2 regions of the Planococcus sp. PAMC 21323 genome follow, and region 1 is predicted to be linked to the other one. Evidence: a T-box and tRNA genes for the amino acid it is inferred to sense, from the RefSeq annotation. Region 1 holds a T-box; the other holds one or more tRNA genes.

Region 1 (6,622 bases):
GAAACCATTGTTCGCCAGTCAGAAAAACCGGATTTCACGGAATATGACTGGCTAATTTTCACTAGTCGTACAAGTGCAGAAGTATTTTGTACACTGAATGAAACTGTAACTGCTAAAATTGCCGCAGTCGGTGACCAAACAGCAGCGGTTTTAGAAAAACACGGTCATCAAGTAGATTTTATTCCGAAAGTGTTTAGTGCCGATCATTTTATTCAAGAATTCCCGCCTATCTCGGGAGTGGCGAAATGCTTGTTTATAAAAGGGCAAATGGCGAAAAACACCATTTCCTCCATGTCGATGCAAGTCGATGAATGGACAGTTTATGATACAGTGTTAAATAGCGACAATGCAAAAACCGTTACACAATTAAAAGACGTTGTTGTCCTATTTGCGAGTCCATCTGCAGTATCTGCATATCGACAAGCAGGTGGCGATTGGTCTACTATTCAAATCGCAGCAATAGGTCACGTGACGAAAAAAGCCATTATAGCTAACGGCGGTACAGTAGATTTTACACCGAAGAAATATACGTATATCGAAGTCATCAATGAAATAGCGAAAGGAAGTTTGTCGACATGAAAGAATTGAATTTTAATCGTCATCGCCGTTTACGCGGTTCTGCTAATCTTCGTTCAATGGTTCGCGAAACAAGTTTACATAAAGAGGATTTTATTTATCCGATTTTTGTTGTTGAAGGAGAAAATGTGAAAAACGAAATTTCCTCTATGCCGGGTGTGTTCCAATTTTCAATGGACAATTTAGGTGTTGAACTCGATGAAGTGGTCGACCTTGGTATTCCTTCTGTTATTCTTTTCGGCGTACCAAACGAAAAAGACGCAGTCGGTTCGCAAGCTTATCATGATCACGGCATTACGCAAGAAGCAATTCGCTTTGCGAAAAACCGTCATCCTGAATTAGTCGTTATTGCCGATACATGCCTTTGTCAGTATACAGATCACGGCCATTGTGGCGTAATTGAAGATGGCATCATCTTAAATGATGAGTCACTTGATTTATTGGCGCGTACTGCCGTATCGCAAGCCAAAGCAGGAGCAGATATTATTGCACCCTCAAACATGATGGACGGCTTTGTCGCGGCGATTCGTTACGGATTAGACCAAGCTGGATTTGAAAATACGCCAATTATGTCTTACGGCGTTAAATATTCATCTGCATATTACGGACCGTTCCGTGAAGCAGCTCACAGTACACCTCAATTTGGAGATCGCAAAACCTACCAAATGGATCCTGCAAACCGCATGGAAGCTTTGCGTGAAACAGCATCTGATATTCAAGAAGGTGCAGATTTCATGATTGTGAAACCGGCATTGTCCTATTTGGATATTATTCGTGAAGTTCGCGACAATTATGATATTCCAATTGTTGCATACAACGTTTCAGGTGAATACGCAATGGTCAAAGCAGCTGCAGCAAATGGCTGGATTGATGAAAAGAAAATCGTTTTAGAAACTTTATTAAGCATGAAGCGTGCAGGAGCAGATATTGTCATGACGTATCACGCAAAAGACGCAGCACGCTGGTTGGAGGGAAAAGAATGACATACGAAAAATCATTAGCCGCATTTACTGAAGCCAAAACATTAATGCCAGGCGGGGTTAACAGCCCTGTTCGCGCATTTAAATCAGTCGATATGGATCCGATTTTTATGCAATCTGGAAGTGGCGCAACAATTAAAGACGTAGATGGCAACACGTATATCGACTATGTTTTGTCATACGGTCCACTTATTTTAGGTCACGCACAAGAAGATGTAGTAAAAGCCATTCAAGAAACAGCGGCACTTGGAACATCTTTTGGTGCACCAACAGAACTAGAAAATAAAATGGCGAAATTAGTTATGGACCGTGTGCCATCGATTGAAATGATTCGCATGGTTTCTTCTGGAACAGAAGCAACGATGAGTGCATTGCGCGTAGCACGCGGTTATACAGGACGAGACAAAATCTTGAAATTCGAAGGCTGCTACCATGGACACGGTGATAGTTTGTTGATTAAAGCGGGTTCAGGCGTTGCAACTCTAGGATTGCCAGATTCACCTGGTGTTCCAGCATCAGTCGCTCAAAACACCATTACAGTACCGTTCAATGACCTTGAAAGCGTTCGTTTAGCTTTCCAAGAGTTTGGTGATCAACTAGCGGCAGTTATTGTAGAACCAGTAGCAGGTAATATGGGTGTTGTTCCTCCAAGCGAAGGTTTCTTAATGGAACTACGCAACTTAACTCATGAAAATGGCACCGTGCTAATTTTTGATGAAGTTATGACTGGATTCCGTGTGGGCTATAATTGTGCACAAGGCTATTACGGCGTAACGCCAGATATGACTTGTCTTGGAAAAGTAATCGGTGGCGGCTTACCAGTCGGCGCATTCGGTGGTAGACGTGAAATTATGGAGCAAGTAGCACCGAGTGGATCAATTTACCAAGCAGGTACATTATCAGGTAATCCACTTGCGATGCGTGCAGGATTCGAAACACTTTCCCGCTTATCAGAAGAAAGCTATGACACGTTCATCAAACGCGGCGATCAACTAGAAAAAGGATTCCGCGAAGCTGCAACAAAATACAACATCCCGCACACGGTAAACCGTGCAGGTTCAATGATTGGCTTCTTCTTCACAAACGAAGACGTTGTAGATTTCGAAACAGCTAAAACATCAGACCTGGAACTGTTCGCAAACTACTACCGCTTAATGGCGGAAGAAGGCATTTACTTGCCACCATCCCAATTCGAAGGCATGTTCCTATCGACTGCCCATACGGAAGAGCATATCGCGAAAACTGTAGAAGCGTTCCATACCGTATTTGCTAAATTGGCGCGTTAATAAAATTAACAGAGCTATCCCAAGAGTCATGAAAATGACTTTTTGAGGATAGCTCTTTTTTATGTGTAGTGATTTTATTTATATAGATGGACAACTAACTGTCAAAAATTTCCGGTTGCAGGAAATCGTTGTTTTGCGTTCTGATGCTCGCTTTCCGCGGACACGACCTTAGCCGCTTCACTCACTGCGTTCGCTCCAAGGTCTTCGGCTCGTGTTATTTCCGCAAGAGTCGAGCATCTGCACTCCAAACAACTAAGCATATGACTTGAATAGAAAGTTGACCTGTTAAATAAAAAGAGTGTTTTCTCTAATGAAATACTACTCAAAAAGAATGATAAAAAAGCAAACTCAATTTAGATGATGTGCACTTACAAAGCTTCGGCGCGTCAACGGGCTAGGCGAAGCGAAAAGACCGGTGCACTTCCGGGCTTATCGCGGGAGCCATGCCCAAAGCGATCGAAGCGACAAGAGAGAGCGATGAAAACTACCTAACACACCCAACAAAAGGTGATCATTCACCAAGCAAGGAGCGACAAGGGCTAGGCGAAGCGAGAAGACTGGTGCACTTCCAGGCTTATCGCGAGAGCCATGCCCAAAGCGATCGAAGCGAAAAAGAAAGCGATAAAAGCGATTTAATATACTCAACTTAAGATGTCCATTCACAAAGCTTCGGCGCGTCAACGGGCTAGGCGAAGCGAAAAGACCGGTGCACTTCCGGGCTTATCGCGGGAGCCAGGCCCAAAGCGATCGAAGCGACAAGAAAAAGCAACAAAAGCTATCTACTAGAAACAACTTACATGCTGTCTATTCACGAAACAATTATTGAAAGTAAACGAACCTATCCGGACGACATTAAAATAGCTTGACGCTAAAACCTCCTATTGAGTACAATAAGAGTAATTAGATATTTATGCGTTGATGAGGATAGTAGGTTGTACGTTACATTTCAGAGAGAAGACCATTTGGTGAAAGGTCTTTATGAGCGTCCAGTTGAATGTCACCTCGGAGCAGTTGCCGTGAAAAGAGTAGCGGGAACCGGACTGAACATCCGTTATGAAACTTGAGAGCCAGGTCTGTAACTAGACCTGTGTATAAAGGTGGTACCGCGAAAAACTCCTTCGTCCTTTACAGACGACAGGAGTTTTTTGCGTTCAACCAGAAATTAAAGGAGGAATTCCCATGACTGAACAAATGTCCACAAAGTACGATCCGCAATCGATTGAAAAAGGCCGTTACGATTGGTGGGTCGACCAAAAATTCTTTGAAGCTAAACCAGAAAGCGGTAAAACGCCGTATACCATTGTGATTCCTCCACCAAACGTTACAGGCAAGCTGCACTTAGGCCACGCGTGGGACACAACATTACAAGACATCATGACACGCATGAAACGCATGCAAGGCTTTGACGCATTATGGCTACCAGGAATGGACCATGCGGGTATTGCGACACAAGCAAAAGTAGAAGGCAAACTAAAAGAAGAAGGCCGTTCACGTTATGATTTAGGACGCGAAGCGTTTCTTGAAGAATCATGGAAGTGGAAAGATCAATACGCAGGACATATTCGTGAGCAATGGGCAAAATTAGGTTTAGGACTTGATTATTCTCGTGAGCGTTTTACATTAGATGATGGGTTATCAAAAGCAGTGCGTGAAGTATTTGTAAAATTATACGAGAAAAAACTGATTTACCGTGGTAAATACATCATCAACTGGGACCCGAATACGCAAACAGCAATTTCCGATATTGAAGTGATTCATAAAGATGTAAAAGGTGCATTTTATCATATGCGTTATCCACTTGCTGATGGTAGTGGCCATATTGAAATTGCCACAACACGTCCTGAAACGATGCTTGGAGACACGGCTGTTGCGGTTCATCCGAAAGACGAGCGCTACAAACACTTAATCGGTAAAAAAGTAATTTTGCCAATCGTTGGACGCGAAATTGAAATTGTTGCAGACGATTATGTAGATCGTGAATTTGGAAGTGGAGCTGTTAAAATCACACCAGCGCATGATCCGAATGACTTTGAAATCGGAAACCGTCACAATTTAGAACGTGTTCTTGTGATGCATGAAGATGGTTCTATGAACGAAAACGCTGGCAAATACGAAGGTTTAGACCGTTTTGAATGCCGTAAGCAAATCGTGAAAGACTTGCAAGACATGGGCGTGTTGTTTGAAATCGAAGAGCATATTCACTCAGTAGGTCACTCTGAGCGAAGCGGTGCTGTAGTGGAGCCTTACCTGTCAACACAATGGTTTGTTGATATGCAACCTTTAGCTGCTGCATCTGTAGAAGCACAAAAAAATGGTGAAGGTGTTAATTTTGTGCCAGATCGTTTTGAAAAAACGTATTTACACTGGATGGAAAACATTCGCGACTGGTGTATTTCTCGTCAATTATGGTGGGGGCATCAAATTCCAGCATGGTATCATAACGAAACAGGCGAAATTTACGTAGGTCACGAAGCACCAACTGATGCTGAAAACTGGACACAAGATGAAGACGTACTAGATACGTGGTTCTCATCTGCCCTATGGCCGTTCTCAACACTTGGTTGGCCAGAAGAAAACGACGACCTTAGCCGTTACTACCCAACTGACGCATTAGTTACAGGTTATGACATCATCAACTTCTGGGTTTCACGTATGATTTTCCAAGCTTTAGAATTTACCGGTGAAAAACCGTTTAAAGATGTATTAATTCACGGACTGGTTCGCGATGCTGAAGGACGTAAAATGTCGAAATCACTCGGTAATGGTGTTGATCCAATGGACGTTATTTCTGAGTACGGTGCGGATTCACTGCGCTATTTCCTAGCAACAGCATCGTCTCCAGGACAAGACCTTCGTTATTCAAACGATAAAGTAGAATCTGTTTGGAACTTTGCCAATAAAATCTGGAATGCGTCTCGTTTTGCATTGATGAACATGGAAGGCATGACATACGACCAAATCGACTTATCCGGCAAAAAATCAGTTGCTGATTCATGGATCTTAACTCGTTTGAATGAAACCATTGAACAAGTGACTGAACTTGCAGAACGCTATGAATTTGGTGAAGTGGGACGTTCGCTTTACAACTTTATATGGGATGATTTCTGTGACTGGTATATCGAAATGTCGAAATTGCCATTATACGGCGAAGATGAAGAAGCGAAGAAAATGACGCGTTCGGTACTAGCTTATGTACTCGATAACACAATGCGTTTGTTGCACCCGTTCATGCCATTTATCACAGAAGAAATTTGGCAGAACTTACCACACGAAGGCGAATCAATAACGATTGCGGCGTGGCCGACAGTAGACGACTCGTTAACTAACCAAAGCCAGTCTTCTAGCATGAAGCTATTGATGGACGTGATTCGCTCTGTACGTACGATCCGCGCAGAAGTGCAATCACCAATGAGCAAAAAAGTGCCGTTAACAATTTCTGCAAAAGATGCCAATACACATGCGGTATTAGAAGCGAACGCTGCTTACATCGAGCGTTTCTGTAATCCAGAAACATTAACAATCGGTGAAAACATCGTAGCTCCTGAAAAATCGATGTCAGCAGTTGTATCAGGTGCTGAATTGTTCATGCCACTTGAAGGCTTGATCGACATTGATGCAGAACTTGCACGTTTGAACAAAGAACTCGAAAAGTGGGCAAAAGAAGTAAAACTCGTTACTGGCAAATTGTCGAACGAACGGTTTGTTTCGAAAGCACCTGAAGCCGTAGTAGCTGAAGAACGTGCGAAACAAGCTGATTACATGGAAAAACATGCAACAGTT
Region 2 (6,622 bases), 880 kb from region 1:
TGGCAGCAGCAACCGCAGCAGCTGGTATTATTGTTGGGGTCGTCGTAAAGACTGGACTTGGTTTAAGTTTGGCAAATGGATTGGTTTCCGCATCAGGCGGCAATGTCCTGTTAACTTTATTCTTCACAATGTTAGCAGCGATCGTTCTAGGAATGGGATCGCCAACAACAGCCAACTACGTTATTACGTCTACAATCGCAGCACCTGCTATTATTACGCTGTTGATGTTAGATGAGCCAGTTGGAGCAGCGGTGCCACTAGTGGTTGCATTATCAGCCCATCTCTTTGTATTCTACTTTGGGATTATTGCTGATATTACACCTCCTGTTGCACTTGCAGCATTTGCCGCATCAGGTATTTCAGGCGGCGAGCCGATACGGACCGGTTTTACTGCCGCTAAATTAGCCGCAGCAGCCTTTATCATTCCGTATATGTTTGTTTTATCTCCATCGTTATTAATGATTGATACAACTTGGCCAGAATTAATTTGGGTATTGATTACCGCATTATCCGGTATGGTTGCAATTGGTGCCGGGTTGATCGGTTATTGGTATCGTAAGCTTAACTGGTTCGAGCGTATTATTACATTTGCAACTGGACTTGCATTAATTTATCCAGAAGGCATGACAGATATTATTGGGGCTATATTATTTGTTATTTTGTTTGGTATCCAATGGATGGCACGTGATAAAAAACCGAGTAAAACAGCACAAGCATAAATAAAAAGAAAACCGGTCGGGCTAATGCCTGACCGGTTTTTTGCGTTCTGTAATTTTTACGTAAAATGAAAAAAGTCATCACCCGAAGGCGATGACTTTTTTCAAAGCAAACTTTGTTCCTAAAGCTTGCAGTGGGTTTGGCACCCAATAATTCCTACTGATTGTTGAAATCTCATAAGAACGATGGATGTCGAACTTGTTACTAGATTCATCATATCTTGTTCATCAGGAAATGTAAAGTTGTTAGAAATTTTGGCGAATGAAGAAAAATTTGCTCATTTATTCGATTTAGACTTTTTATTTTTCAAAAAGGATTGCCGATGGGCAAATCGTGGTATAAAATAAGAACAAACGTTCCCTTTTGAGAGGTGAGTATGATGAGGAAGCAGGAACTACCGGAAGCTTCTATCTTCTGCATCGATATGTGCGGCTTTTACGCGAGTGTTTCGGCGGTTGAGCTTGGACTAAACCCTCTAGAAGTTTGTCTTGCAGTTGTCGGGAATCAGGAACGAAAAGGGAGTGTCGTGCTGGCTGCATCGCCAATGATGAAAAAGCGTTTTGGCGTCAAGACAGGTACTCGGCTTTTTGAAATTCCAGATCATCAAGATATTTTATTAGTAGAGCCAAAAATGAAATTGTACTTACAAAAATCTATGAACATTACCGAATTATTAGCAAGCTATGTACCCAAAGAATCGATTCATATTTACAGTGTGGATGAAAGTTTTATTGAACTGACAGGTACGGAAAAGCTGTGGGGACCACCGGAATCTACTATGCGTCGCATTCAGCAAGAATTATTAGACTCTTTTAAACTGCCGTCTTCAGTAGGGGGAGGTCCGAATATGTTGCTAGCGAAATTGTCATTAGATTTAGAAGGAAAAGAAACAGGATTTGCTTTTTGGAGCTATAGTGATGTACCGAAGAAGTTATGGCCTGTGCAGCCGTTAAGTCGAATGTGGGGGATTGGATCTCGAACAGAAAAAACCTTAAACAGCATGGGAATTTTTTCTGTTGGCGATTTGGCGTGTGCCGACGTTACTGTTTTGGAAACACAATTTGGAATTATGGGCAATCAACTTTACCAACATGCTAATGGCATCGATCTTTCGGATATGGGATCACCCCTAGTCGAAGGGCAAATTAGTTATGGAAAAGGACAAATTTTATACCGGGATTACATAGAAGAACAAGACATCATGACGATTATCTTGGAAATGTGTGAAGACGTTGCAATGCGCACGCGTCAAGCTCGGCGTGCAGGACGTACCATCCACTTGGGTGTTGCCTATAGCAAGACAGCTTTTGGAGGAGGATTTTCCCGTTCGCGCTCTATTGACGAAGCAACAAATGACACGATGGAGATGTACCGTGTCTGCCAAAGTCTATTTCGCGAGCATTTTCAAAACAAACCGGTGCGGCAGATTTCACTGGCTATCAGCAACTTGGAAGAAGAGTCATCGATGCAGTTGAGTCTTTTTGATGAAAAGAAATTTGAAAACAGACAGCTTGGAGAAGCGATGGACACTATACGAAAACGATATGGCTATTCAGCAATCTACCGGGGCATTTCTGCTACACAAGCAGGCACTGCCATTGCAAGAACCAAATTAATCGGCGGACACAATAAAGAATAAGGGAGATGAGTCCAATGAAGCGCAATAAGTATTTAAAGGTTGTAGGAGATGTTAAAGATCGTGGACGTATTAAATGGACAGCATTAATGTTGCCAGAGCATGTTGAAATGATTCGAGAATGGTATGCAAAAGACGAACTAGTGGCAAAGCCTGAATTGACAGAAGATGATCTGCAGCTACTACAAGAAGAACTAGACATTGCATTAAAGCGTCAATGTGAAGTAGTGATGCAAAGTTGGAAAGCGGGAGTAATATATGAGCATAGAGGGACGATTGAAGGCATCGATGCAAGAAGTCGCATAATTGTATGTAGAGAAGGTGGAACAACACATAGATTGTCGATAGATCGAGTGGTTTCGATTGTGATCATTGATTAGATTCATAAAAAAACTCCTCATTCTGCAATTTGCAGAATGAGGAGTTTTGCGTAAAACAAATAAAGTACAATGCATTAATCAATGGTCTGTACTGGGATCGAACCAGCGACCCCTTCGATGTCAACGAAGTGCTCTCCCGCTGAGCTAACAGACCTTAATTTCCAGGACAAATTTAATTATAGCTCGTCCACAGAAAAAGTCAATACGATATAAAATAGAGAGAAAGGCAGGCCAGTCTACTGTCCAACGCCTCTAAAGCCCGCGTCCTGTGCATCTTGTTCAGAGCAAAACCATTCTTCAGGGTTGGTTTGTTCGTAGGAAGAATCACTAGGCAAATGATAGATTTTATTGCCGTTGCGGTTGATATTGCCTTTAATATCGCAATCGCCTGTTTGTTGTCCCGAAGTAGAAGGATTCGTATTAGTAACGGGTTCTTGTCCGTATGCGTCTGCATTAAAGCCACGGTCGGTTGAATAATTTTCATATTGCCAAATGCCCAAATCGTTTTCTTTAGCGATTTGTTCTGCTTGTTCAAATTGATCAAGGTAACGCGTGTTGGGTGGGAATACATAAGCAACTCTGGCTAAGCCTGCGCTAATCATTTGTTCTTGAACACTTTCACCGTCGACATAAATATAAGCGAGCAATCGGTCATAATCGTCAAAGCGATCGCCGACATCGAATTCAATAGAAACATCACCAGATTCAATGATTCGTTTGTTTTCTGCAGTAGCTTCTTTGCCAAGCGGTTGTTCGCCTAAGCTTGGGTGGTTGGTTTCCGGTGTATCCATTAGAAGATAGCGAACGGTTACTTCGTTCCCTTCATACATAATTTTAATGGTATCACCGTCAATGACTTGCGTCACTTCGACATCTATTTGATCTGTTGTGTTAGGTGTGTCGATGGAGTCGACCATTCCACAGCCCGATAGAAAAAATAAAGCTAATAATATAATTTTTAATTTCATTGCAATCCCTGCTTTCGTTCTTACATTATACGAATAATCATCTGACCTGGCAATCGCGCTTTATTGCATAATAAAACGTCTTTTCAATCATTAATTGAAAAGACGTCGCTATGTAAGTGTGTGATGAATATGGATTAACTGCATCAATTAACGTGTAGACTCTAAAGACACTTGAGTTTCAGTGTAATACAAAAGAGATTCTTCGGTTACGCTTTCGAGCTTTTCCTTATTGACACCAACTTCTAATTCACCTGTAAAAATAGGTTCCCACCAATGGATCTGCTCATTCATAAAAGTTCCTCCTCGAACTTGTAATGGTATTGTTTGACTATGCTATACCCCTAAAGGTTACACTAATAAACAAACATTATGAAAAAATCGAAAAGATTTAAAGGGGAGAAAATGAATGATTTCAATTGGTATTATTGGAGCGGGAATTATAGGAGAACGCATTATTAAACAACTGCAACAAGAAGAGAGCCGCGTAGAAATAAAAACCGTTTACGATGAACAAACCGAACGACTTACAGAAATTAGTCAGACTTATGGCATCCCAATGGCAAAGTCGATTGAAGATGTACTTCATTCAAATATTAACTGGGTTTATATTGCGACCCCGCCCGCTTTCCATGCAGAAATTGCTGCGCTTGCAGCGAGTGCAGGAATTAATATATTATGCGAGAAACCGTTAGCCCATAATGTAGAAGGCGGCGAATCAATGGTAGAGTCTGTGCAAAATAATCGAGTACAAACGGCTATGCACTTTCCTTTAATGTATAAACCGGTTATTCGCGAAATGTCCAAACGAATCAAAAATGGACATATTGGAAAAATTGTCCGCATTGAACTTCAAACTTTTTTCCCAGACTGGCCAAGACTTTGGCAGCAAAACCCATGGATAGGCTCAAGAAGTCAAGGGGGATTTGTTCGTGAAGTTTTCCCACACTATTTTCAATTAATGAATCGATTGTTCGGGGAACTATCATTTACATCGCATCATATTACTTATCCAAAACAGACGGATAAATGTGAAACGGCAATAATTGCTCATGGAGTTACGGAAGAACAAATCCCGTTCCTTTTGACTGGGATTAGCGACATTGGTCAAAAAGAGTTATTGCAGTTTAAAGTGTATGGAGAACAAGGCGTGCTGACTTTGGAAAACTGGACAACTCTTTACGAGTCGACAAAAGGGGAAGACCGTCAATTGATTAGAGACTTTGAAGATGTCCCTTCGCTTTTTGAGGAAATGAATGAACAATCGACGTTGTTAGTTAATTTTGAAGAAGGATTGATTGTTCAACGTTATATCGATCATTTACTGGCTGAATAGAAAGAAGTCAAAGTCATTAACTTGGTGTATAAGTTGTTTTGATGGGTATAGTAAAGAGACTTAGAGGAGGTTGGACAATGAACTTTACTGCAACTGATGTAGAACGCATGATTGAAGAACAACGCAATTATTATTATACAGGGGACACGAAACCAGCAAGTTTCCGAATCGAGCAATTGTACCGACTAAAAAGTGTTATTCAAGCATACGAGGCAGATGTAATCGATGCATTAAAAAAAGACTTAGGAAAAAGTGAATTTGAAGCTTATGCAACAGAAGTCGGATTTGTTCTCGATAGCATTGGCCATATGGTGAAAAATCTAGAAGATTGGATGAAGCCAGAGTCTGTTAAAACACCACTTCATCTCCAGCCATCAAAAAGCTTTGTTATCCGTGAGCCCTATGGTTCTGTTTTAGTCATTGGACCTTTTAATTATCCGTTTCAATTAGTAATGGAGCCATTGATTGGTGCGATTGTGGGTGGAAACTGTGCCATCGTCAAACCGTCTGAAGCAACACCGCACGTAGCGAAAATTATCCGAACCATCGTGGAAGAAGCGTTTCCTTCTTACTATGTTCGTGTAGTTGAAGGAGAAAGAGAAGAAGTAACCGCATTGATCCATGCGTCGTTTGATTATATTTTCTTTACAGGAAGCGTCAATGTAGGAAAAGTTATCATGAAAGCTGCATCTGAACGATTAACACCGATTACATTAGAACTTGGTGGTAAAAGTCCAGCGATAGTGGATCAAACGGCAGATATTGATTTGGCTGTAAAACGAATTGCGTGGGGTAAATTGATGAATACTGGACAAACTTGTGTAGCCCCTGATTACATTTGTGTGCATGAGTCAATAAAAGACGAATTTATAAAACAATTAACAAAAACAATACAAAACTTCTATGGGAAAGACGCCCAAAAAAGTCCCGATTATGGTCGCATCGTTAACACGCAACATTTTGACCGTTTAGCAGAAATAGTTCAAAAAGAAAGCAATCATATCGTTTATGGTGGCAAAATGGATCGTGATGATTTGTATATCGAACCGGTTTTACTCGATCGTATTGGATGGGACAGCCCATCAATGGAAGATGAAATTTTTGGACCGATTTTGCCGATTATTGGTTACACCGATTTACCGGTATTAGTGCACCAAATTCGCAAATTACCTAAACCGTTATCGGCGTATTTTTTCTCGGAAAATGAACGTGCTACACAGTTTTTCTTAGACCAATTGCCATTCGGTGGAGGTTGTATTAACGATACAGTTTCTCATGTGGGCAGTGCGTACTTGCCATTTGGTGGAGTCGGTACATCTGGAATGAGCTCTTACCACGGGAAAACAAGCTTTGAAACGTTTACGCACGCCAAAGCCATTTTGAAAAAGTCGACAAAACTATCGACAAATCTATTGTTCCCACCTTATAAAAATAAAGCAAAATGGGTCAAAACAGTATTGAAATAAACGACAAAAAGCGAGCAACCATTTGGTTGCTCGCTTTCTTTTTATTAATCATTGTGCTTTAAAAGAACGGTAGCAACTGTACCAATACCTTCTGTGCTTGAGATGGAAAGCTTCCCACTATG

The links. A T-box is a leader RNA that pairs with one kind of tRNA and senses whether it is charged. The one in region 1 lies ahead of PLANO_RS06160 (valine--tRNA ligase), so its partner is inferred to be a tRNA-Val.
Region 2: it has a tRNA-Val gene. The T-box ahead of PLANO_RS06160 (valine--tRNA ligase) is inferred to sense a tRNA for this amino acid. The anticodon was not compared.

The regions. Positions count from the first base shown of each region.
Region 1 is NZ_CP009129.1:1,211,183-1,217,804, forward strand. Features, by position in the region: gene PLANO_RS06145 (uroporphyrinogen-III synthase) at 1-579, shown strand, start outside; gene hemB (porphobilinogen synthase) at 576-1,559, shown strand; gene hemL (glutamate-1-semialdehyde 2,1-aminomutase) at 1,556-2,842, shown strand; T-box leader at 3,749-3,971, shown strand; gene PLANO_RS06160 (valine--tRNA ligase) at 4,022-6,622, shown strand, end outside.
Region 2 is NZ_CP009129.1:2,094,175-2,100,796, reverse strand. Features, by position in the region: gene PLANO_RS10610 (TRAP transporter permease) at 1-719, shown strand, start outside; gene PLANO_RS10605 (Y-family DNA polymerase) at 1,097-2,356, shown strand; gene PLANO_RS10600 (YolD-like family protein) at 2,371-2,733, shown strand; tRNA gene PLANO_RS10595 (tRNA-Val) at 2,816-2,887, opposite strand; gene PLANO_RS10590 (thermonuclease family protein) at 2,970-3,701, opposite strand; gene PLANO_RS16100 (hypothetical protein) at 3,849-3,992, opposite strand; gene PLANO_RS10585 (Gfo/Idh/MocA family protein) at 4,108-5,034, shown strand; gene PLANO_RS10580 (aldehyde dehydrogenase) at 5,112-6,500, shown strand; gene PLANO_RS10575 (ATP-binding protein) at 6,545-6,622, opposite strand, start outside.